2 linked regions of the Hymenobacter tibetensis genome follow. The protein of the gene in region 1 interacts with the protein of each later gene in a pairwise test. Links are inferred from orthologs where the notes say so. Each region holds a gene or a part of one and is shown on either strand. Other genes may lie near its edges. The genes, in order: MTX78_RS20125 and def.

Region 1 (10,536 bases):
GTATTGGCGCCAGTTGCACAGTGGCTTTCACCTGCTGCCGAAACGTACGGTCCGACTTCGACACCTGCGGTGCAATGTCGTTTTCGTCTTCCTTCAAGGCCACTTGGAACTCGGCGTTTCGGAGCAGCACGGAAGGCAGCTGCAACCGGTAAAGCAACGACGACGAATCTATCCAGTTGCGGCCACCGGGCCAGCCCGCCACGTTTGGCGGCTCGAACAATGTCTGGCCCAGCGCTTTCTGAAACACAATCAGCGGTTTGCTATCCGCTAGCTGCAACCCTGTGGTGCGCTTAATGCCCGCTAACAGTTCTATTGGCGACTTGATGCGCGTCCCGACGTTGGCGGCTTCGTAAAACCATTCGGCGGAAAACATCTGCTCCACCAGCGCACTGATATCGTAGTCGCTCTTGAAGAACGCCTGGGCCAGCGGCTGAATATGCGCCGGATGGGGCGTATCGTTCACGAAGAAGCGATACATCTTGGTGGCAATAAACTCGGCGGTGCGCGGCTGCTCCAAGATGATGCGCAGCACCTGCTCGCCGGTGAAGTTGCCGGTGTGCCCCAGGAAGGTTTTCGGGTCCTCATCGTGCTGGTTGGCGCGGAACACAAATTGGCTTTGCCCATTGTACCCCCAGCCTGTGAAGGCGCGGGCCGCTTCTTTCACATCTTTCTCGGTGTAGTTGCCGCGGCCCATCGTGAAAAGCTCCATCACTTCCCGGGCAAAGTTCTCGTTGGGGCGCTGCTTGCGGTTTTGCTGGTTGTTGAGGAATTGCAGCATAGCTGGCTCCTTGCTCACCGCCAGCAGCAGGTCGCCGAATTTGCCTAGCGCCAACTGGCGGATGGTATTGTTGAGTTGCAGCGCCGCATCGGGCCGCCGTACGCGGCAGGCGAAATGGCCATGCCAGAAAAACGTGAGCTTCTCCCGCAATTGCGCCGGCGAGGTAGCCATCCGACCTAGCCAGCCAGTATTCATAGCGTAAAAAGCTTGCCTGATCCTGTCGTTCTGCATCTTGCGCTGCTGCGCCGTCATGCTCTCCCGGCGCAACAACGGCAGCGTATTCATGCCCTGCAGCAGTTCTCCCCTATTAGCTGGAGAGGCATCGGCAGGTGGCTGCTTGCTCCTCGAACCCAAGGCTGTTTGGTCTGGCGTCGTTACCATGCCGTTTTGAGGAGTACCCGCCCCCGATGGCAGGGCCACAAACGGGGTAAGCGGCTCCTGGTACTGCATGGCCGGATTGCCGAGCAGCTCCACCTTTTCGGAATCACGCAGGAGCTGACGCAGTGCTTTACGTGGGCTTACGCCGCTGGCCAAATCCTCGGGGCGAGGTCCAAACCCGGCACGCCAATACAAGTGCTGTAGGTGCTGTTGCGTCGTTGTCATGTTGCTTGGACATGGATGGCTATCAGGGGTTTAATAATAGTGCTGCTAGTTCCTGCCCTATGTAGTTGCATTGAATGCAGACTAATAGTATTTTTACAACCTATGCTTATACTATTTACATGAAGAAGGCTCTCGCCACTGTAGTAATACCCATTCATTTAGAAGAACCGTCGGAGCTGGAAAAGATTTCTCTCTCCCAAACCCTCTCCGTCCTACACAAGTATCCTATCGTGTTCATGGCGGCTACTGAACTGAATACCAAGTGGTATGAAGAGTTTTGCCGGGGAAAAGCGGAAGTAACCGTCGAGCGGTTTGAGTGGCAGGGCCGTAATGCTTTTGGAGAATTGCTAACCAACCCCGTCTACTATCAGCGCTTTTTGCCTTACGAATACATGATGATTTGCCACCTCGACGCCTTCGTGTTTCGCGACGAGCTGGAAAAATGGTGCTCCCTGGGCTACGACTACATTGGAGCTGTCATTTATAATCCCTCTTTTTTCAGTCCCGACACGCCGGTGCGGAAAATCCTGGGATTCAGCCAGCCGGAATATTTCGGCAACGGCGGATTCGCCATCAAAAAGGTTAGCACGTTCTACCACATTACGTCCAAATTCAGGGCGTATATCAACTTCTATCACTGGATAAGAAGGCTGCGGAAAAGGGGCTTTTTGGATGACATCTTTCTTACCAACCATTTCCCTAAACTCTTGCGCAGCTTCAAAATACCGCCCGTGGCGCTGGCCCAAAACTTCGGCGCTGAATATGTAGACTGGAAGGAAAGCGAGTTGCCATTCAATAACCACGACATCAACAGCCTGCCTTTCGGGGTACACGGCTGGATTCAGTTTCACCAGGATTTCTGGAAGCCCTGCATCCGGCATTTTGGCCACGCTATCTGAGGCAGCCCGGGCAAACGCTTAGCGGTGCTGCTGGTACGCTCTGGCTTCTAGAAACGTGTTCCGAGTACTACCGTCTTTTTGTATTGGTGCTTTTCGCCGCTATTGGGTTTGAATAACTCAATCAGCAGCACGTAATAGCCAATTGCTGCTTTCTGCCCGCGGTCGGTCAGGCCATCCCACTGAAAAAAGCCAGCGGTTGCCAGGGTTTCATTGCGGACCAGGCGGCGCGCTATGCGGCCTTGCGCATCGTATACAGTCACGCTGGCCGCATAGCCCGGGCTGTCTAGGCTGTAGTTGAGGGTGGTAAAATCCTGCTGGCCGTCTTCATCGGGCGTGAATACTTCGGGCGCTATGCTGAACAGTTTGCCGCCGCTGGGGTCCTCTTGCTGCTGTGAGTTGTGGCGGCCCGGAGTGGCATACCCAACAGCACTGGCCGCTGAGTGAAAGTTGCTTGCCGTACTTGGTCCTTCAGCCCGAATCCGCTCCAGCGACACGCCATTCAAGTCATCGAGCAGCTTCAGGTGGTGCTCCTCGGCGTAGGCATAGCGGTCCAGCAAACGGCCTTGCGCATCGTGCAGTACCACAATGCCAGCATCATCTGGGTAGGTAGGGAAACCTGCCATCTGCAAGAAAGTGGCGGGCTCGGCGCTGGTTGGGTACTGGCTCCTTACCACATCGGGGCGCGTGGTGAGCAGCAGCAACTGGCCGGGGGCCAGTACGTGGGGGCTACTATTCACGAGGTTCTGGTCGGTGGTGCCGTCTGGCTTTTCAGCTCCTAATTGCCACCCTTGTACATCCAGGTACTTAGTGGAGCGGTTAAGCAATTCCACAAAGTCCACGGCACTTGTACGGGGGTTGAACAGGATTTCATTGAGCACTACATCGCCAGCGGCCACGGGCACCGGCAGCGCAAAGGTGGCCGACGTGGTGGGGCCAGCCGCATTGCCCACGCAGTCGGTAGCAGCGCTGACGGCCACGGTTAGGGGCTGATTGGGTTGTAACGGGGCACTTAGCAGCAGGTCCACGCTCCGAAAATCGGGTCCGACGGGCGCTACGCGCACCCCAGATATGGCAGGCGCGAGCGTGTACAGAGCGGGATTAGCTGATGCCGTGCTGTCCAGCTTTTCCCCGAAGAACAAGCGAATAGTGGAAGCATTCAACGCTAAAGCGCGCTGGAGCAGGGGGGCAGTACGGTCGGGGTTGGTGGCACGGGCAGCGTTGGTTCGGCCGGGCGTGCCGCCGCTGGCGTCGGTACTGGCCATCCAGTTTTCAATACCTGCACACGGGTTGCTGGTATCTACTAGCTCCAGGCTCCATCCGCCCTCTTTTTTGCGGCTGTCTTTATACCACGTATCGGAGTAGTTCACCTCGAACAGCGTTTGGCCGGTACGCCCGCGCAGCAGCAGTTGGTCGCCGGAATTGGTTAGGCTAGGAAAGTTGGTTAGCCCGAACACCTTGCCGAAGGAAGTGAACTGCGCCGTTCGGGTGCTGCCGCATACCACGGCGTATTCGCCTGGCAACAGCACAGCCCCCGCGGGAAACACGGCCGGGCTGCTGGTGCTACCTGCCTTCAGTAGCCGTACCCCAGTTAAATCCAGCACCGCCGTAGCCGACGGATTGTGAATCTCCAAGTACTCGGCGGTGGGTAGTCCTACGGTTGGAGTTTCGTCGGCAAATATTTCCGTGATAAGCACCTGATTCGAGGTGGGCGCCGCAGCAAAGCCGTTGTTCTGGAAACTCACCGTCAGTGGCCCAGCAGCCGTGTTCCCGTACAGGTCCGTGATGTTGCGGATTTCCAACGTGGTAGTTCCCACTGGCAGATCGGCAGTTAGGGTTAGGTGCACCAGCGCAGGATTCGCCGCGTCGCGCTGGGCGCTTGCTACGGAAGGTGCTCCGGCCGCTACTAGGCGGTAGCTGCTGGCAGCCTGTGTGGTAACAGCCTCGTTGAACAGCACGTCCAACTGCCGAGTTGCAACAACGGTAACCGTGTGCGGAGCCGGCGCGGCAGTGTCCGCAACGCGAAAGTCGTCGAAATAGAAAGCGCGGCTGTTGGCCGACGAGTACGTTAGCTGGACCCCGAAATAGGCTCCACGCTGCAACGTAGCATCCGTGGCCGTGCCTTCTCGGACGTAGGTGGTGGTGCCGGCCAAGTCCCGCTCCAGCGTCCAGACGTCCTGCGCGGAGCGAGTTACGCGCACCCGAACCAGGTTACTGGTGGTGGAAGCCAGAGTGCCATCGGCGCCATTCACTACATATACCGGGCTGCCACTGGCGTCTTTTCGGAACAAGGCTACCTCATCAGCGGTGCCACCCAGGCGCACGAAGTACCCACGGTTGCCAGTGGCTTTTAAGTCCGCTTGCTCTGATGTTAGCCATACATCGGCGTAGTTGCCGCTGCTGGTAGCCAGCCGCAGGTTCGCCCAGAACTCCCAGGTGGTTCCTCCGGCGGCAGCCTGGCTTGGCGTTACGAGTTGCAGCGTGGTACCCGTAACGGCGGGGCCGTTGCTTTGGAGCTGCTGCGCGTTTACCTGGAAACTAGCTCCGTCGCCAGTCCAGGCCGGATTCTGGGTGAAGTTACCGTCGGCAAATGTATCGAGCAGCTGCGCACTAGCAGCAAACGGCGCTAGCAGGAATAGTAGTAGTAGTTTTTTCACGAAAACAGATAAGATTGCACGCCCTTGTATACCTGAATATTCCCTTTAGAAACGCGCCGCAACCTATTGAACAAAACCGTGGGCGGCTGCACTTTTTCACAACAAAGCACAGCCAGAAAGATAAAAGAATTTACTGGCCTTACCTTTAGGGAATCCAAACCTTAACAACCATGAAAGTAGCCGTAGTAGGTGCCACCGGTTTGGTCGGTGGCGAGATGCTGAAAGTGCTGGCCGAGCGTAACTTCCCGGTCACGGAACTCCTGCCCGTTGCCTCCGAGAAATCGGTGGGTCAGGAAATCGAATTCCAAGGCAAAAAGTACAAGGTGATTAGCATGGACGACGCCATTGCGGCCCGTCCGGCAGTGGCCATCTTCTCGGCTGGCGGTTCGATATCCAAAGAGCAGGCCCCTCGGTTTGCCGAAGTTGGCACCGTTGTTATCGACAATTCCTCGGCCTGGCGCATGGACCCCACCAAAAAGCTGGTGGTACCCGAAATCAACGCCAAGGAAATCACCGCCGACGATAAAATCATTGCCAACCCCAACTGCTCGACCATTCAAATGGTGGTAGCGCTCAACAAGCTGCACGACGCCTACAAAGTGGAGCGCATTGTGGTGAGCACCTACCAGAGCGTAACCGGCACCGGCAAGAAAGCCGTTGACCAACTCATGGAAGAGCGCGCCGGCCAAGCGGCCAGCAACCCTGCCTACCCCCACCCCATCGACCTGAACGTGCTGCCCCACATCGACGTGTTCGAGGACAACGGCTACACCAAAGAGGAGATGAAGATGGTGAAAGAGACCAAGAAAATCATGGGCGACGACAGCATCCGCGTAACCGCCACCACCGTGCGCATCCCCGTAATGGGCGGCCACTCCGAGGCGGTGAACGTGGAATTTGCTCAGGAATTTGAAATGGAAGACGTGTTCCGCATCCTGCGCAACACCGAAGGCGTGGAAGTGGTGGACGACGTGGCCAACAACCGCTACCCGATGCCCAAAGACGCCCACGGCCGCGACGCAGTGCTTGTTGGCCGTCTGCGCCGCGACGAAACGCAGCCCCGTACCCTCAATATGTGGGTGGTAGCCGACAACCTACGCAAGGGAGCCGCAACCAACGCCGTACAGATTGCAGAAGCTATGATGAAGATGGGGCTTCTTACCCAAGAGGCCGCCACCGTATAAGCTCGCTTACTTCATTCATTCCGTGCAGAGCCTTCCAAACTTGGTTTGGGAGGCTCTTTTGCTGTTTTCTCCTCTCTATTGCGGCGCCTTGGCAAACAGCTTATAGCAACAGAGGTAGTATACGCAGAAGCACTTACCTTGAATACGCAATTCCATATCCATACGGCCAGATTTACATGAACCCCACCACGAAAGCCTGCTGGTATAGTGCTCTGACAGGACTACTGCTCGTTGTTGCCACCGGCTTGTTTGCTCAGACCACTCCGCCGTCGGCTACCTCTACCACCCAGGTTTTCACGTTTGTAGAGCAAATGCCGCGTTACAACGGAGGTGGCAACGACTCCATTATAGCGTACCTGCGGCGTAACGTCCGCTATCCGGCCGAGGCCGTTCAGGCAGGTGCCAGTGGGAAAGTGTTTGTTTCGTTTGTAGTGAATGCGCAAGGGAAAGTAGAGCAGGTGCAAGTGGTAAAGCCCGTTGCCCCCGCGCTAGACCAAGAAGCCCTGCGGGTGGTATCAGGCATGACCGGCTGGCAGCCAGGGCAGCAGCAGGGCAAGCCCGTGGCCGTATCCTTAACGGTGCCCATCAGCTTTGCTATCCAGCCCAACCCATCGTCCGCCGTCACCACCGAACCGCAATATCCGGGCGGCCCCGACGCACTTCTCGCTTACTTGGGGGCCATTCCCTATCCAGAGGCTGCTCGCCCCGCAGGACTCGATGCGCGGGTATTTGTGAAGTTCAAAATCAACAAGGAGGGCAAAGTAACGGAGGCGAAACCCATTGGGCCACTCATGCGCAAGCCCCAGCAAGACCCTGCGCCCCGAGCTGAAATTGACGCTGCAAAGCCCGTACTAGAACAAGCCGCAACGCTCTGGATACAAGCAATGCCCACCTGGACTCCCGCCAACTTAGACGGCACGCCCGTGGAAAGCGACACGTTTGTAATGCCTTTGGTGTTCAATCCTGTTCCGTCATCAGCGCCCAAAGAGAAGATCTATCCTTACGCCGATCAAATGCCGGTGTTCAGTACGCCAAGCGACAAGTTTGACATCCAAACCAAAATACAGCGCTCCTTAAAATACCCAACGCAGGCCTTACGCAACCGCATGGAGGGCACCGTGTACCTGTACTTTGTGGTCAACGAAGCGGGCGCGCTAGAGCAGGCCCAGGTGGTGAAGTCGGCGGGACCAGAGCTGAACCAGGCCGTGTTGGACGCGGCGCTCAGCCAACCAGCAGCCCTCACGCCCGCCAAGCTGAAAGGCAAACCCGTGAAGGTGTTTTACGTGGTGCCGTTTACGTTCAGGATTAAGTAGAATGGCACAATTCAGCGGGCTGCTACTTACCCGTTTTACTTTGTCTAGCCACTGCTGGTAGAAACAGGTCATTCCTACAACCTGAGGCATTGAAGAGGTAGAGTCAGACAGCAAAGCTAGGTGCCGAGCTACCTAGTGGGGAGCAAGTACGGCCAGCTCCTATATTGACTTGTAATTAAACAGGATTCAACTACTATTATATTATAATTATTCAATGTTTATGCAGAGCCAGTTCCTAAGACCAAGCAGAGTGGTATAATTTTAGAAGTTCCACCAATATCTGTCTGTGGTCATCTACTCTTTTCTCTTTTCTACCTTATTCTTTTAAATATGAAAGTAACCTTACCGTTCGCCTTAGCAGCCACCTTGCTGCTTGGCAGTTGTGCTTCTATTGTAAGCAAGAGCCGTTATCCGGTTGTTATCAGTAGCGTGCCCGCTGGCGCCAACTTTACGGTCACCAACCGCGATGGTAAAGAAGTATTTAGTGGTGTGGCACCAACCGCCGTTACGCTCAAGTCAGGATCTGGTTATATGCGCCGCGAGATTTACACCCTGACGTTCAAGAAAGAGGGGTTTGAAGACAAGAAACTAACGCTCGAGTCTGACGTGAACGGGTGGTATTTCGGCAACATCGTTTTTGGAGGCCTTATTGGATTTTTGATTGTAGATCCACTCACCGGAGCTATGTACCGCATTTCCGACAAGGAAATTCAGGGAGCTTTGTCTCCTATTGGACAGGGCTTCAACCCAACCGACACGCATCCACTGCACATCATGTCGTTGAACGACGTGCCTGATGCTCTACGCAGCAAAATGGTGCCCGTGGAATAAGCGCATACAACTGTGTGGTTCAAAGAAAAGTCCTGTAGAATGTTCTACAGGGCTTTTTTTGGGTCATATACAGTCATCCGTGAATCACTTCTGCCTGCCAACCGTTGCAGTACTCACCTAGATGGCACCGGCGTTTTGGTGTGCACTACAGCAACTCCCTACCTGCCTTAGTATCTATAAGCAACAGTATCAGCGTCTGTACTTAGTGCTTGGGCTCATATACTGCGTCCGCAAAATTCACTATTGCCAAGCGCGTGAGTTCCGGCTCCTCGAAAAAGCCCAGGTGCCCAACATCACCAAGCAGCAGGGCGTGGCTTTGGGCCGGTAGCGCCAACTGTGGCAGCACGCTTTCCATTGATACGGCTACGTCCTCTTTGCCCACCACGAAGAGTACTGGAAACTTAGCTTCCTTTAACACCTTGGTGCGGTCGGGACGGTTTTTCATAGCCTCTAAGGCACCTAGCACGGTGGCTTCGGGCGTGGCCCGGCCAATATCCTCCAGAAATTCGCGCTGCTCCAGCAGTTGCTCCCGGTTGGCTGGCGCAAACAACGGCCGGATAAAGGATTCCATGAATTTCTCGACGCCATGGCGGCGCACAAACTCTATGTTTTTGTCGCGGTTCGCTTTTTTCTCGTCGGTATCAGGTAAGGCAGTGGAATGAAACAGCACCAAGCCTGCTACCATATCCGGATAGCGCTCTGCAAAAGCTAGCGCCACGTAGCCACCCATGCTATGGCAGACTAGCAGCGCCTTTTCCACTCCTTTCTGCCGCAATTGCTCCGCCACGTAGCGCGCCTGCGCCTCCATGCTATAGTCCCGAATGTCGTGTATGTTGGTGCCGTGCCCAAGCAGATTGAGCGTTAGCAACCGGTAGTTGTCGGGAAAGTCGCGGGTGAAATCGGTCCACACTTCCCGGCTTTCAGCAAAGCCGTGCAGGAAGAGGATGGTTGGTTGGACAGGCATAAGTAAATGCAAAAGTTCGTGCAGGAATACCGCAGATGGGTCGGAACAAGTACGCACATTTACCGTGCGTGTTCCTATCTACCTATTATCCCAATGGCCTCCGAGCATAATAATCTACACTATGTTATTGCCGTAGCGGCAGGCCTGTTCGTTGCCCTACTCGGCCGACTTGTTTTTGCCAATAGCACCTTCAATGGCGGCGGACTGCTTATGCTTTGCTTTCTGCTGCTCATCCCAATGGCGCTAGGAGCCGTTACCACGCATTTCACACCCGCTACTGCTTCCAAATCTTGGCGGACGGTATGGGGGCCTTTCGTAACGGTTATGCTGTTCCTATTTATGGCACTGCTGTTTCACTCAGAATGCATGATTTGCGTGCTGATTATCTCGCCGCTCTTTTTTATCACTTCCTACATAGGGTCTGTTCTCTACCTGCTGTTTACCGACGACAAACCCAACAAAGACAAAACCTACACCGTGGCCGTCTTTGCGCTATTGCCCTTCCTGCTGGCACCGCTTGAAAGCCAGTTTGCCACTCCCAACAGCCTGCGCCGCGTCGAGAATACTGTGCTTATTCAGGCACCCGCCTCCGTGGTTTGGCAGCAAATCGTCCGGGTACCGCCCATTCAGGCCCAGGACTTGGGACCAAGCCTAATCGACAAAATTGGCTTCCCGCGGCCCGTGGAAGCTACGCTCACGCATGAGGGCGTGGGCGGTGTGCGCCATGCTACCTTCGAACGGGGCGTAGAGTTCATCGAAACTGTTGATGTGTGGGAGCCACAACGGCGCCTGTCTTTCAGCATCGTTCCCAATACGGCTACCATCCCACCTACCACCTTCGACGAGCACGTAACCGTCGGTGGCCGGTTTTTCGACGTGCTACGAGGCACCTACGAGTTGATACCCGCTGGCCCTGTCCAAACTCGCCTTGTGCTGTACAGCCAGCAACGCCTCAGTACCCGCATCAACGCCTATGCCGGCCTCTGGACCGACTACGTAATGAGTGAAATCCAGCGGCGAATCTTGGAAGTAATTCGCCGGCGATGCGAGGACGAGGCTAGAAAAGCTGCTGCTAACAGCCTCAGCTACCAAAAGCACGCTATCTAAACCACTGTCTGCTCGAACTGCTGCATCATGCCACTGTGAGATTCTCAAGGCCATATGCCTAGCTTTAAATATCCTCTACTTCTCATTTCTCTACCTCCGCTCACATCTTGCTACTGACTTGCTATAACGCAAAAAAGCCCCGCTGGACGAATCCAGCGGGGCCTTTCTTTGCTCAAAGAGAGTTTACAATAGTACTGTTTCCA
Region 2 (10,589 bases), 4.8 Mb from region 1 along the record:
TTCGCCAAGGATGCCTTCCAAAGCATCACGCAAAGCGCCGCTTACATCAAAAAGAGCCTGCTGGTATAGAACAGCCGCTGCCGAATAGTGCCTACTGGCCAGGACGTGGCACTACACTTCCATTCCCGATTCCCGCAACTCCCACCTCCATTTCCATTCCTATGAAACGTTGCTTGGCTCTCTCTGCCTTACTGATTGGTAGCTTAGGTGTCGCTAGCGCCCAACAAACCGCCAAGCCCGAAGACACCGAAGTGTGGGAGCCCGTACCGAAAGTGGTAGTTCCAGGCAAAACCAGCAACGACGCCCCCGCAGACGCTTTGGTTCTGTTCGACGGCAAAAACCTCGACCAATGGGTGATGACCGACGACCGGAACACGCCCGCCAAGTGGACGGTAGCCAACGGGATGTTCACCGTGAAAAAGGACGTAGGCAACATTGAAACCAAGCGCTCCTTTACCAACTATCAACTGCACTTAGAGTGGCAAGTGCCCGCCAACATCAGTGGTACCGCGCAGGGCCGCGGCAACAGTGGGTTGTTTCTGGCGTCGTTGGGCAAAGGAGACTTAGGGTATGAGCTGCAGATTCTGGATTCGTACAACAACAAAACCTACGTCAATGGCATGGCGGGCAGCGTGTACAAGCAGATTATTCCGCTGGCCAACCCCACGCGCAAGCCCGGCGAGTGGCAGACGTACGATGTAATTTGGACTGCGCCCACATTCAGCGCTGCCGGGGCCATGGCCACCCCAGCCCGGGTAACGGTGTTGTTCAACGGCGTGTTGGTGCAAAACAACGTAGCTCTGCTAGGACCCACCGTGTATATCGGCAAGCCTGCCTACCAGAAACACGGTCCGGCTCCTATTAAGCTGCAAGCACACGGCGACAAGAGCGAACCGCTTAGCTTCCGCAACATCTGGATTCGGGAGCTTCCTACCGTTAGCCAGTAGAACCCCACGCAAAACGGCCCATCAGGCAGCGGCAAGCCGTGTCTGATGGGCCGTTTCAGTTCAACCAAGCGTCTACGCCAGGTTCTTCTTGATGTAGGCAATGCTCTTCGTTACGCTGTCGAAGGGCGAACCGGGCGTAGCGTCTTGCTCCACAAAGAAGTATTGCAAACCCGCTTTATCGGCTTGCGCGAAGATCTTCTTGAAGTCGATGCTGCCGTTGCCAACCTCCGTAAATGCCTTCTGGGGTGTTTTGTCCATGTCTTTGACGTGCCAAAGCGGGAAGCGGCCGGGGTGCTGCTGAAACAAGGCCAATGGGTCTTGGCCAGCTTTAGCCACCCAATACAGGTCTAGCTCCATCTGCACTAGTTTCTTGTCGGTGCCGCTCAGCAGGAGGTTATAGGGTAGTTGGCCGTCTTGGGCATTGAACTCGAAGTCGTGGTTGTGGTAGCAGAGTTGCAAGCCTGCCTTCTGGCACCGCTCGCCGGCCTTGTTGAGTTGGTCGGCCACGTATTTGTAATGGTCCATGTTGCCCCGCTCAGACTCCGAGAGGTAAGCGCACACCATGTATTTAACGCCGGCCGCTGCCGCATCGTCCACCGCCTTATCCCAGCCGTGCAGCATGGTGCCTTGTACGGGGGCGCCGTTCATCTGCTCTTCGCCCAAGCGGTAGTGGCTGCTGGGCATAATCAAGCCGTTCTGCTTGAGCAAGGCCGCAAACTCCTTGGGCGTCATGCCGTAAAATTTCTGCGAACCGGTGTAGGTAGCACCCTCCACCGAGTTGTACCCGATTTTAGCAAGCCGGGCCAAGGTGCCCGCTGGGTCTTTCTCCATGGCCTCGCGCACAGTGTACAGTTGGAGGCCTACATAGCGCTTGTTGTAAGCCAGCAAGGAAGGCGAAACCAATAGGCCGGCGGAGAGAAGTGCCGCGGAGGTGAGGAAGGATCTACGAGTGGTCATGAGCTTGGTGGGTTATAAAAAGGATGTTGGCCGTGGGAGCCAGGTGGAAGTGCACAGCAAGATAGGATTCTCTGCCATATAGCAGCCCAACCAACTGATTTGCCGTTGCCTAAGGCGAGAAACATGCCAAGCTTTCAGGGTGGAGAGAAATAGCGCCTGGCCTTTGCTGTCGCCCTTTGCGCTGCCACCAGCCACCGTTGCTAAATGCCGCCAATAGTTGTCTGTAAATAGTTGGTTATTGCCAATGCCTTAGCGTGGTAAGCCGCTGCATTTTTTCGTTCTCGAATCTCTTTCACCCTCTTCCCAACTATGCCCACTTCCCGCCGTCGTTTCCTGCAAGACGCCACCACCTTGGCGGCTGCCCTAACCGTAGCTCCTGGCCTACTGGCCGCTGAGCGCGCAAAAGCGCCTTTCTTCGAGATATCCTTGGCAGAATGGTCGTTGCACAAGTCATTGTTTGCCAACAAAATCAGTAACCTCGACTTTCCAGTCATTGCCAAAAAGCAGTTTGGTATTAGTGTGGTCGAGTACGTCAACCAGTTTTTCAAGGACAAAGCAAAAGACCAGCAGTATCTGAGTGAGCTGCGCCAACGCTGCCTCGACAACGGTGTGAAGAACCACTTGATTATGATAGATGGGGAAGGCGATTTAGGGTCAACCAACCAACAGGAGCGAACAACGGCCGTGGAAAACCACTACAAATGGGTGGATGCCGCCAAGTACCTCGGCTGCCAGACCGTGCGGGTGAATGCCTTCGGCAAAGGATCGGCCACCGACGTGCAGCAAGCCGCCACCGACGGGCTAGGCAAACTGAGCGAATATGCTCAACAAGCCGGCTTGAACGTGATAGTGGAAAACCACGGTAGCTACAGCTCCAACGGGCAGTGGCTTCTAAAAACGATTCAGCAAGTCAACAAGCCCAACGTGGGTATCCTGCCCGACTTCGGCAACTTCTGCATCCGGCGCGACACCGGCGAGCTGTACCGGGGCAACTGCATTGAAGAGTACGACAAGTACCAGGCAGTGAAAGAGTGGATGCCCGTCTCGAAAGGTATCAGTGCCAAGACCTTCGACTTCGACGCCAAAGGCAATTGCGTGGAAACCGACTACTACAAGATGTTCAAGATCATCAAAGATTCGGGCTTCAAAGGCTACGTGGGCATAGAATACGAAGGCGAGAAAACACCCGAAGCCGAAGGCATCACCAAGACCAAGCAGCTGCTAGAAAAAATAGCAAAGAGCCTCGGCTAAGCTGGTTGTGGTAGCAGGCTTCTCAGCTTAATGCAAGTGCGTGAAACTCGCGCTGCTTCACCTACGGGCTTGCGCTTTCTCGCTAGTCACGACCAACTAGTATAAAATCAAAACGACCGGAGTTCCTCGCTCCGGTCGTTTTGCAGTATAGCCTCAGATAAGTATAGATAGCGCTTAATTCATAGAAAGCTTTTGCATCGGATTAGCAGAGCCGTTGCTTACGGCCTGTAGAGCCTGCTTCACTTCAATGTCCTGCTCGTGTAATACTGCGTAGTAAGTCGGCTTGCCGTAGGCGCTGCGTGCAATGTGCGCCTTGAGCTGGTTGCGCAACAAGTTGGCGCAACGGCGCAAATGAGTGGGGTTGGCTGGCATTCCGTCACGGGCCGCCAGTTCAGCTAAACCCTGCAGCTGTGCGTCGCTGATGCGGAAAGTGGTCAGAAACTGCTCGGGCTTTAGCGCTTCCAGTTCCACCTTGTGCTCTTGAAAGTAGTTCAGGGCGTATTCTCGCACCAGATTGTGGCTCTGCAGGCGCGTATAGTATGCCGAGAAAGCGGAAGTATCACGAGGTACAAACAAGTCGGGCATAATACCGCCGCCGCCGTACACTGTGCGCCCGTGGTCGGTGTGGAAGCGCAACGAATCAGCAAAATGAATACTGTCAGCGTGGAATAGTTCTCCGTGGCGCAGGCGGTTCTGAAGGTCCTGCTCGTAAGCAGCCAAGCCCTTCCGGTATGACTTCTGGATACTGCGGCCGGAAGGAGTGTAGTAACGCGCAATAGTCAGGCGCAACTCAGAGCCATCGTTCAAAGCTATAGGCTGCTGCACCAAGCCTTTGCCGTATGTGCGGCGACCAACTACCAAGGCGCGATCATGGTCTTGCAATGCGCCAGCTACCACCTCGGCGGCGGAGGCACTGCCTTCATCCACGAGCACCACCAACGGGCCTTGCTCGAACTCACCAGCTACCCGCGAAAAGGTTTGTGTATCGTACTGGTCGCCTTTGCCGTCCGTGTACACAATCTTGCGGGTGCCACCAATAAACTCGTCGGTTAGCTTGGTGGCGCGGTCGAGGTAACCGCCAGGGTTGCCGCGCAAATCCAGCACCAAGCTGGTCATTCCCTGCCGGCGAAGGTCGCCGAGGGCTTGCTTGAACTCATCGAAAGTGCCATTAGCAAAGCGACTCACTTTGATGTAGCCCGTCTGCTTGTCAAGCAGATATGCTACATCAATTGAGTTGTTGGGAATGCGGTTGCGCAGCACAGCTACATTCAACGGCTTAGCCTGATGGCGGCGTAGCAGTTGCAGAACAACCTTCGAGCCGCGTGGTCCACGCAGCTTGCCAAACATCACCTCCGTGGTGATGTGCATTCCCGATACCCGCTCACCGTTCACGGCCAGAATACGGTCGCCGGGCTGCAAACCTGACAGCTCGGCCGGGCCACCGCTCAGCGGGGCCACTACCGTTACGGTATCGTGAAAGATGTTGAACTCCACACCGACTCCATCAAAATCGCTCTGCAGAAAAGAAGATGCTTGCTGCTGTTGCTTGGCGGGAATGAAGACGGAGTGCGGGTCGAGTTGTTCCAACATCCGGCCAATCGCATAGTCCGATAATGCTTCTGCATCCACTGAATCCACATAGTCGCGGTCTACATAGCTCAAAATTTCCTTGAACTTGAGGTAGCCGCGGGCTGTGCCGTCAGGGTTTTGGTTGGAGGGTCGGAAAGGGTTAGCCCCCACCAACACCCCACAAGCCAAGGTCAGAGCTAGCAACAGCGGCTGCCGTACCTGCCGCCACGAGTTGCGAGGCAGGTTGTTTGGGGCAGACTTCACCTGGGGCGTAGACTCTGTTGCCATATGACACTGGAGAGAGGGAGAAGATCAGACTGTGAATGATGCTGTAAGAACTGCTGAGCATTCAAAAATATTAAAACTTTTCTAAGAAATTGAGGCTGTTTCTAGGTGTATATGAATTTTCAAATAACAATGCAATTTGTTCTTTATTTTCATCAAGATATTCGTCGAAAATGCTGTTTGCTCACATCGCCAACACACGATAAGGGCTGCAATGGCGTAGCTTTATTTTATGATTTTATGGATATGTTCCGTTAGTGGCTTCCTCACGTGGTAGTAGGGAATGCAGATAGTTATAGCAGTGGCAGTAAAATGATGATATTCGGTCGGTTCTAATGGTCCGTTGTATCTTTGAGGCAGCAGCCACACTGGCTCCGCTGTAGCCTCACTCTGAATATCTTTCCGCAATGGGCCGTATTCTCGCCATTGATTATGGCAACAAACGTGTCGGACTTGCCGTGACGGATCCGCTCCAGCTTATTGCCACGCCCCTCGACACGGTCCATAGCAAAGACCTACTCGTGTATCTGAAAGCGTATCATCAGCGTGAGCCACTAGCCGCGTTGGTGGTGGGTATGCCCAAGACGCTGCTTAACGAAGCCACAGACAGCACTAGTGCGGTGGTAGGCCTATTGCGGAGTCTGCGCCGGGAGTTTCCGGAAGTGCCTGTGCACGAGATAGACGAGCGGTTCACCTCGCGTATGGCCCACGCTGCTATGCTGGCGGGTGGCCTAACCAAAAAAGACCGCCGCGACAAAGCAACCGTAGACCGGGTGAGTGCTACCCTCATTCTGCAATCTTTTCTTGAATCCCGATGATTTACCCCATTGTTGCCTTTGGCGACCCCGTATTAAAAACCCGCGCCAAAGACATTCCGCAAGATTTTCCGGCCAGTGAGCTCAAGCAAATCGTGCAGGACATGTTCGAAACTATGTACCACGCCCACGGCGTAGGGCTAGCTGCCCCACAAGTAGGCAAGAGCATCCGTTTGTTTGTCATTGATTCGGAGCCAATGATTGACACCGAGGATGAGGAAACTGGCGAGGTGCTGCCCGATGCGGAGAAACCAGTGAAACGCGCCTTCATCAACCCCCAAATGGTAAGCGAAACCGGCGAGGAATGGGGCTTCGAAGAGGGCTGCCTGAGTATTCCTGGGGTGCGCGAAATGGTGTATCGCCACGAAAGCATCGTGCTTCGCTACGAAGACGAAAACCGCCAACTTCACGAAGAAGCCTTTAGCGGCATGACGGCCCGTGTTATTCAGCACGAATACGACCACCTCGAAGGCGTACTGTTTACGGACCTGATTTCCGGTTTCAAAAAGCAGCTCATCAAAGGCAAGCTCACGCGCATCAGCAAAGGAGACGTAAACGCCGACTATCGCATGCGCTTCACAGGCCAAGGCCGACGCTAAGAGCCTGTTTAACTGCCACCGCAACACAGGCATAGATGCGGCAAAGGCAGAGAAAGCAAATGATTCAGCTCTAATGCTGCCGTTGATCTTTATGCGTGTTTTGTATAGGATTGAGGAATAAGGGTTATGCTATAAGATAGGATTGGCTAATGAAAAAACTTCCGTTTCTGTTGCTTTTGGCATTGCTTCTACTGCCTCAGCAGCCGCAGGCGTGGGGTTTTTTCGGACACCGACTCATCAACCGGCTGGCGGTGTTTACGCTGCCACCGGAGATGATAGGGTTCTACAAAACTAATATCGAATACCTCACCGAAAACGCCACCCGGCCGGATTCCCGTCGCGCTGTGGTTCCCGGTGAAGCCGCCCGCCACTTCTTGGATGTTGATGTGTATGGAGACTCGGCTCTATCTAAGCTGCCCCGCTCGTATGCCGATGCGGTAGCCAAATACGGTGAGGATTCCTTGATGCGGCATGGCATTGTGCCGTGGCAAGTGGTACGGATGAAAAGTCAACTTACTGAAGCCTTCCGCCAGCGCGATGCCGACAGAATTCTAAGTTTGTCGGCTGATTTGGGCCACTACGTAGCTGATGCTTGCGTTCCGTTGCACACCACCCACAACTACAACGGCCAGCTGACCGGCCAGCGCGGTATCCATGGCTTGTGGGAGTCTCGGCTGCCGGAAATCTTGGCCGCCAACTACGACTTCTTCACGGGTCCTGCGCCTTACCTGGAGTCGCCGTCCAAGACCATCTGGGCTGCTGTGGCGCGCTCCAACGCCGCCGTCGATTCGGTGTTGCGGTTTGAAAAGGAAGTGACCAACAAGTTTGCCGACGATAAGAAGTACGGCTTCGAGGAACGCAACAACCAGACGGTACGGGTATACTCGCGAGAGTTCAGCCGGGAGTATCATCAGCGGCTGGCCGGCCAAGTGGAGCGGCAGATGCGGCTGGCCCAACGACTAATTGGGGCCTTCTGGTACACCTGCTGGGTGGATGCCGGGCAGCCCGACCTAGACAAACTACCCAAGCAACCTTCGCAGAAAGAGCAGCTTCGCTTAGCTCAGGAGGCCAAAGAGTTGCAGCAGGCGCCTACCGTTGTAGTGCCGGGCCATGAGGAGTAACGCGCAACACCAGAATTAAACTAGCTTCTTTTGGTACTGCCAAGAGAGTAAAGATTTATAGTGGAACTTTGTGGCTTGTCTGATTGCTGAACAGATTCTATGCCTAGCTCCGCTTTTCTAGCTCAACCTCTCCAACCCGGCGACTATTACCTCACACCGGAAGGCTATATGGTTTTCACAGAGCAATATCACCGTCGCCGGGGCAGCTGCTGCGGTAACGGGTGTCGGCATTGCCCTTGGCGCAAAAACAAAGCAGACAAGTAGCAAACCCCACTTTGTCTCCTAGTGCCGATTGAACCAAGCTGTAGCGTAGAGTGGCTGGCAGGGCGACTTACTTGGCCCGTAGCGAGGCTCGAAGCCTGCTTTCCACTGCAGAAAGCAGGCTTTAGAATTTTAGTGGCACAAACTGATACAGCGCCTTCAGTGTAAGAAAGAATAGTTGCGAGGAGTAGCTTGGCTGTTGCAGATGAGTCGGCAGCTGATAGAGCCACGAGAGTTTCTAAGCTTCTCTTTTCGGCCTTGCAAGCACCCTACAAAAGAAAGTACAATACTTTCCTATCGACTTGTTGAGGAAGCATTTGGCTATTGTCAAACTTATACCGATATTTGCGCCCCTGTTTCCAGCATTGTAACATCAACCTTCAGATATCATGGCCCGAGTTTGTGATTTGACCGGCAAGCGTACCCGCGTAGGCAACAACGTGTCGCACGCTAACAACAAGACCAAACGCAAATTCTACCCGAATTTGCAGAAGAAGCGCTTCTACATTCCCGAGGAGGATTCTTGGGTAACGTTGAAAGTAGCGACTAGCACCATCCGTACCATCAACAAGAACGGCATCATGTCGGTCCTGAAGAAGGCCAAGGAGCAAGGCTTCATCGTTTACTAGTCCGGCAAACAGCCAACTCTAGAGCGAGCATCTTATCTGACGCGTACCCGAACTGAAAAGCAATTTTTGGTTCGGGTACGCGTCTTTGTTGTGTTCACCCTAGCTTCGTTCACGTGCTCCTACCTTCTGCCATGACCCGGTTTTTACGCCCGCTGCTACTGGCCTTTGTCTTAACTGCCTCATTGGCTGAAGCTAGTGCTCAACGCGCGGCGGGAGCAGGCCGCCCCGCCGACTTTCTAGACCCTGCCTTCCACAAAAGCCGCCGCGAGTTGCTGCGGCAGGCCTTGCCTGCGGGCTCGGCTGCCGTGCTGTTTGCGGCCCCAACCCGCACCCGGGCCAATGATGTCAGCTATATCTATCATCAGCACCCGGACTTCTATTATCTAACTGGTTATGATGAGCCGGATGCGGTTCTGGTGCTTTTCAAGGAGCCCCAAACGGTAGGAGGGCAGGTCGGCGTTACGGAAGCGCTGTTTGTGCAACCTCGCGACCCGAAAGCGGAAGTTTGGACGGGCCGCCGGTTGGGAGAGGAAGGTGCCAAGCAGCAACTCAAACTGCAATTCGTTGCCAACAACACCAGCTTTAGTGGGGCTGGCATTCGGTGGGTGGACTTTCAGCACATCCATTTCCTGGACTTGCCCACCGATGTGCGCGACGATGCCCAAGACCCCGCCGACCTCTTTGACCTAATAGCCACTTTCCGCCAGCAAGCTGGAATTCCGGCAACTTCCGATGGCGGGAAGGCCGAACTGTATCATTCGGTGGAGCGCTACGGCGTCACGAATGCGGCCAGCGTCAAAATGTACGTGGAGCGTCAGATGAAAGCACATCCTGTCCTAGCTGCTGATACCTATTTGCAGGGCTACCTGCAAGCGACTACGGATACCGAACGCCAGAAAGCAATGGCGGCCCGCCCCACTAGCCGCTTCGAAAGTAGCGTGTTGAATAATGCGTTAAACGAGTTGCGGGCCGTCAAGACCCCGGAAGAGCTGAGCTTGCTGCGCCGGGCCATTCGCATCAGCACGGTGGGGCAGCAAGAGGTGATGAAAGCGTTGCGCCCCGAAATGGGCGAGATGGAAGTGCAAGGCCTACACGAATACGTGTACAAAAAGTACGGTGCAGAGTTTGAGGGCTACCCGAGCATTGTAGGCGCTGGCAACAACGGTTGCATTCTTCACTACGAAACCAACGACAAGCCCCACGTCGGTAATGATCTGGTGCTGATGGATTGCGGTGCCGAATACCACGGCTACACGGCTGATGTAACTCGCACGGCTCCGCCATCTGGTAAATTCAGCGCTGCCCAGCGGCAGATATATGAGTTGGTGCTGGCGGCGCAAGACGCGGCTATCAAGGAATGCAAGCCCGGTAACGACTTTCAGGCTCCCAACAAAGCGGCTCAAAAGACGGTGGCGGATGGTCTGATCAAACTGGGTATCATTCAGAAGCCAGAAGAAATGCGCCGATATTTCCCGCATGGCACCAGCCACTACTTAGGCCTTGATGTGCACGACCGAGGACCCTATGGACCCTTGAAAGCCGGCAACGTTATTACGGTGGAGCCGGGGATTTATATTCCAGAGGGGAGCCCCTGCGACCAGAAATGGTGGAATATTGGAGTCCGAATTGAAGACGACGTACTCATCACGGCCACGGGTGCCGAAAACCTTTCCAAAGAAGCTCCACGCACCGTAGCAGAGGTGGAAGCCATGATGGCCAAACCCAGTGTCCTCGATGATTTCAAGCTTCCAAAGCTGTAAATAGTTGAATAGCTGAATCGTTAAATAAGAAGGTGAACGGTACTTCGTTTGGGCAGCAACCATTTAACAATTCAGTTATTTAACAATCAACTGCTTGTACATTCCGAAAAGACCCGTACCTTTGCAGTCCTTAATCCCAAAAACCCCGTCGAGATGGCTAAGAAAGGAAACCGGGTGCAGGTAATCCTCGAATGCACCGAGCACAAGAACTCGGGTCAGCCGGGCACCTCGCGCTACGTCACCACCAAGAACCGCAAGAACACCCCTGAGCGCATTGAATTGAAAAAATTCAACCCCGTGCTCAAGAAGATGACCGTTCACAAGGAAATCAAGTAATTGAGTTATGGCTAAGAAAGTAGTAGCAACCCTGAAAGTAGCAGGCGGCAAAGACTGGG

The links.
Region 2: the proteins of MTX78_RS20125 (region 1) and def interact in binary tests that used the Escherichia coli proteins (3 or more experiments, as listed by UniProt). The link is inferred for Hymenobacter tibetensis from one-to-one orthologs.

The regions. Positions count from the first base shown.
Region 1 is NZ_CP094669.1:4,995,912-5,006,447, forward strand. Bases 4,312-7,111 are described here. They hold MTX78_RS20125 (aspartate-semialdehyde dehydrogenase), read left to right. Parts: upstream 4,312-5,104; coding sequence 5,105-6,118; downstream 6,119-7,111. Other genes in these bases: MTX78_RS20120 (lamin tail domain-containing protein), read right to left, coding at 4,312-4,934; MTX78_RS20130 (TonB family protein), read left to right, coding at 6,295-7,111. Also shown: MTX78_RS20110 (DUF1800 domain-containing protein), read right to left, coding at 1-1,381; MTX78_RS20115 (DUF5672 family protein), read left to right, coding at 1,501-2,280; more of MTX78_RS20120, read right to left, coding at 2,328-4,311; more of MTX78_RS20130, read left to right, coding at 7,112-7,431; MTX78_RS20135 (peptidase associated/transthyretin-like domain-containing protein), read left to right, coding at 7,762-8,262; MTX78_RS20140 (alpha/beta fold hydrolase), read right to left, coding at 8,465-9,226; MTX78_RS20145 (SRPBCC family protein), read left to right, coding at 9,320-10,333; dxs (1-deoxy-D-xylulose-5-phosphate synthase), read right to left, coding at 10,517-10,536.
Region 2 is NZ_CP094669.1:191,987-202,575, forward strand. What follows is about bases 4,771-7,623. They hold def (peptide deformylase), read left to right. Parts: upstream 4,771-5,823; coding sequence 5,824-6,423; downstream 6,424-7,623. Other genes in these bases: MTX78_RS00760 (S41 family peptidase), read right to left, coding at 4,771-5,012; ruvX (Holliday junction resolvase RuvX), read left to right, coding at 5,417-5,827; MTX78_RS00775 (zinc dependent phospholipase C family protein), read left to right, coding at 6,573-7,544. In the rest of the region: MTX78_RS00740 (sugar phosphate isomerase/epimerase family protein), read left to right, coding at 1-69; MTX78_RS00745 (3-keto-disaccharide hydrolase), read left to right, coding at 162-947; MTX78_RS00750 (sugar phosphate isomerase/epimerase family protein), read right to left, coding at 1,020-1,904; MTX78_RS00755 (sugar phosphate isomerase/epimerase family protein), read left to right, coding at 2,214-3,155; more of MTX78_RS00760, read right to left, coding at 3,330-4,770; MTX78_RS25320 (DUF5522 domain-containing protein), read left to right, coding at 7,713-7,808; rpmB (50S ribosomal protein L28), read left to right, coding at 8,195-8,434; MTX78_RS00790 (aminopeptidase P N-terminal domain-containing protein), read left to right, coding at 8,566-10,194; rpmG (50S ribosomal protein L33), read left to right, coding at 10,348-10,530; MTX78_RS00800 (DUF4295 domain-containing protein), read left to right, coding at 10,538-10,589. UniProt on the Escherichia coli protein: Removes the formyl group from the N-terminal Met of newly synthesized proteins. Requires at least a dipeptide for an efficient rate of reaction. N-terminal L-methionine is a prerequisite for activity but the enzyme has broad specificity at other positions.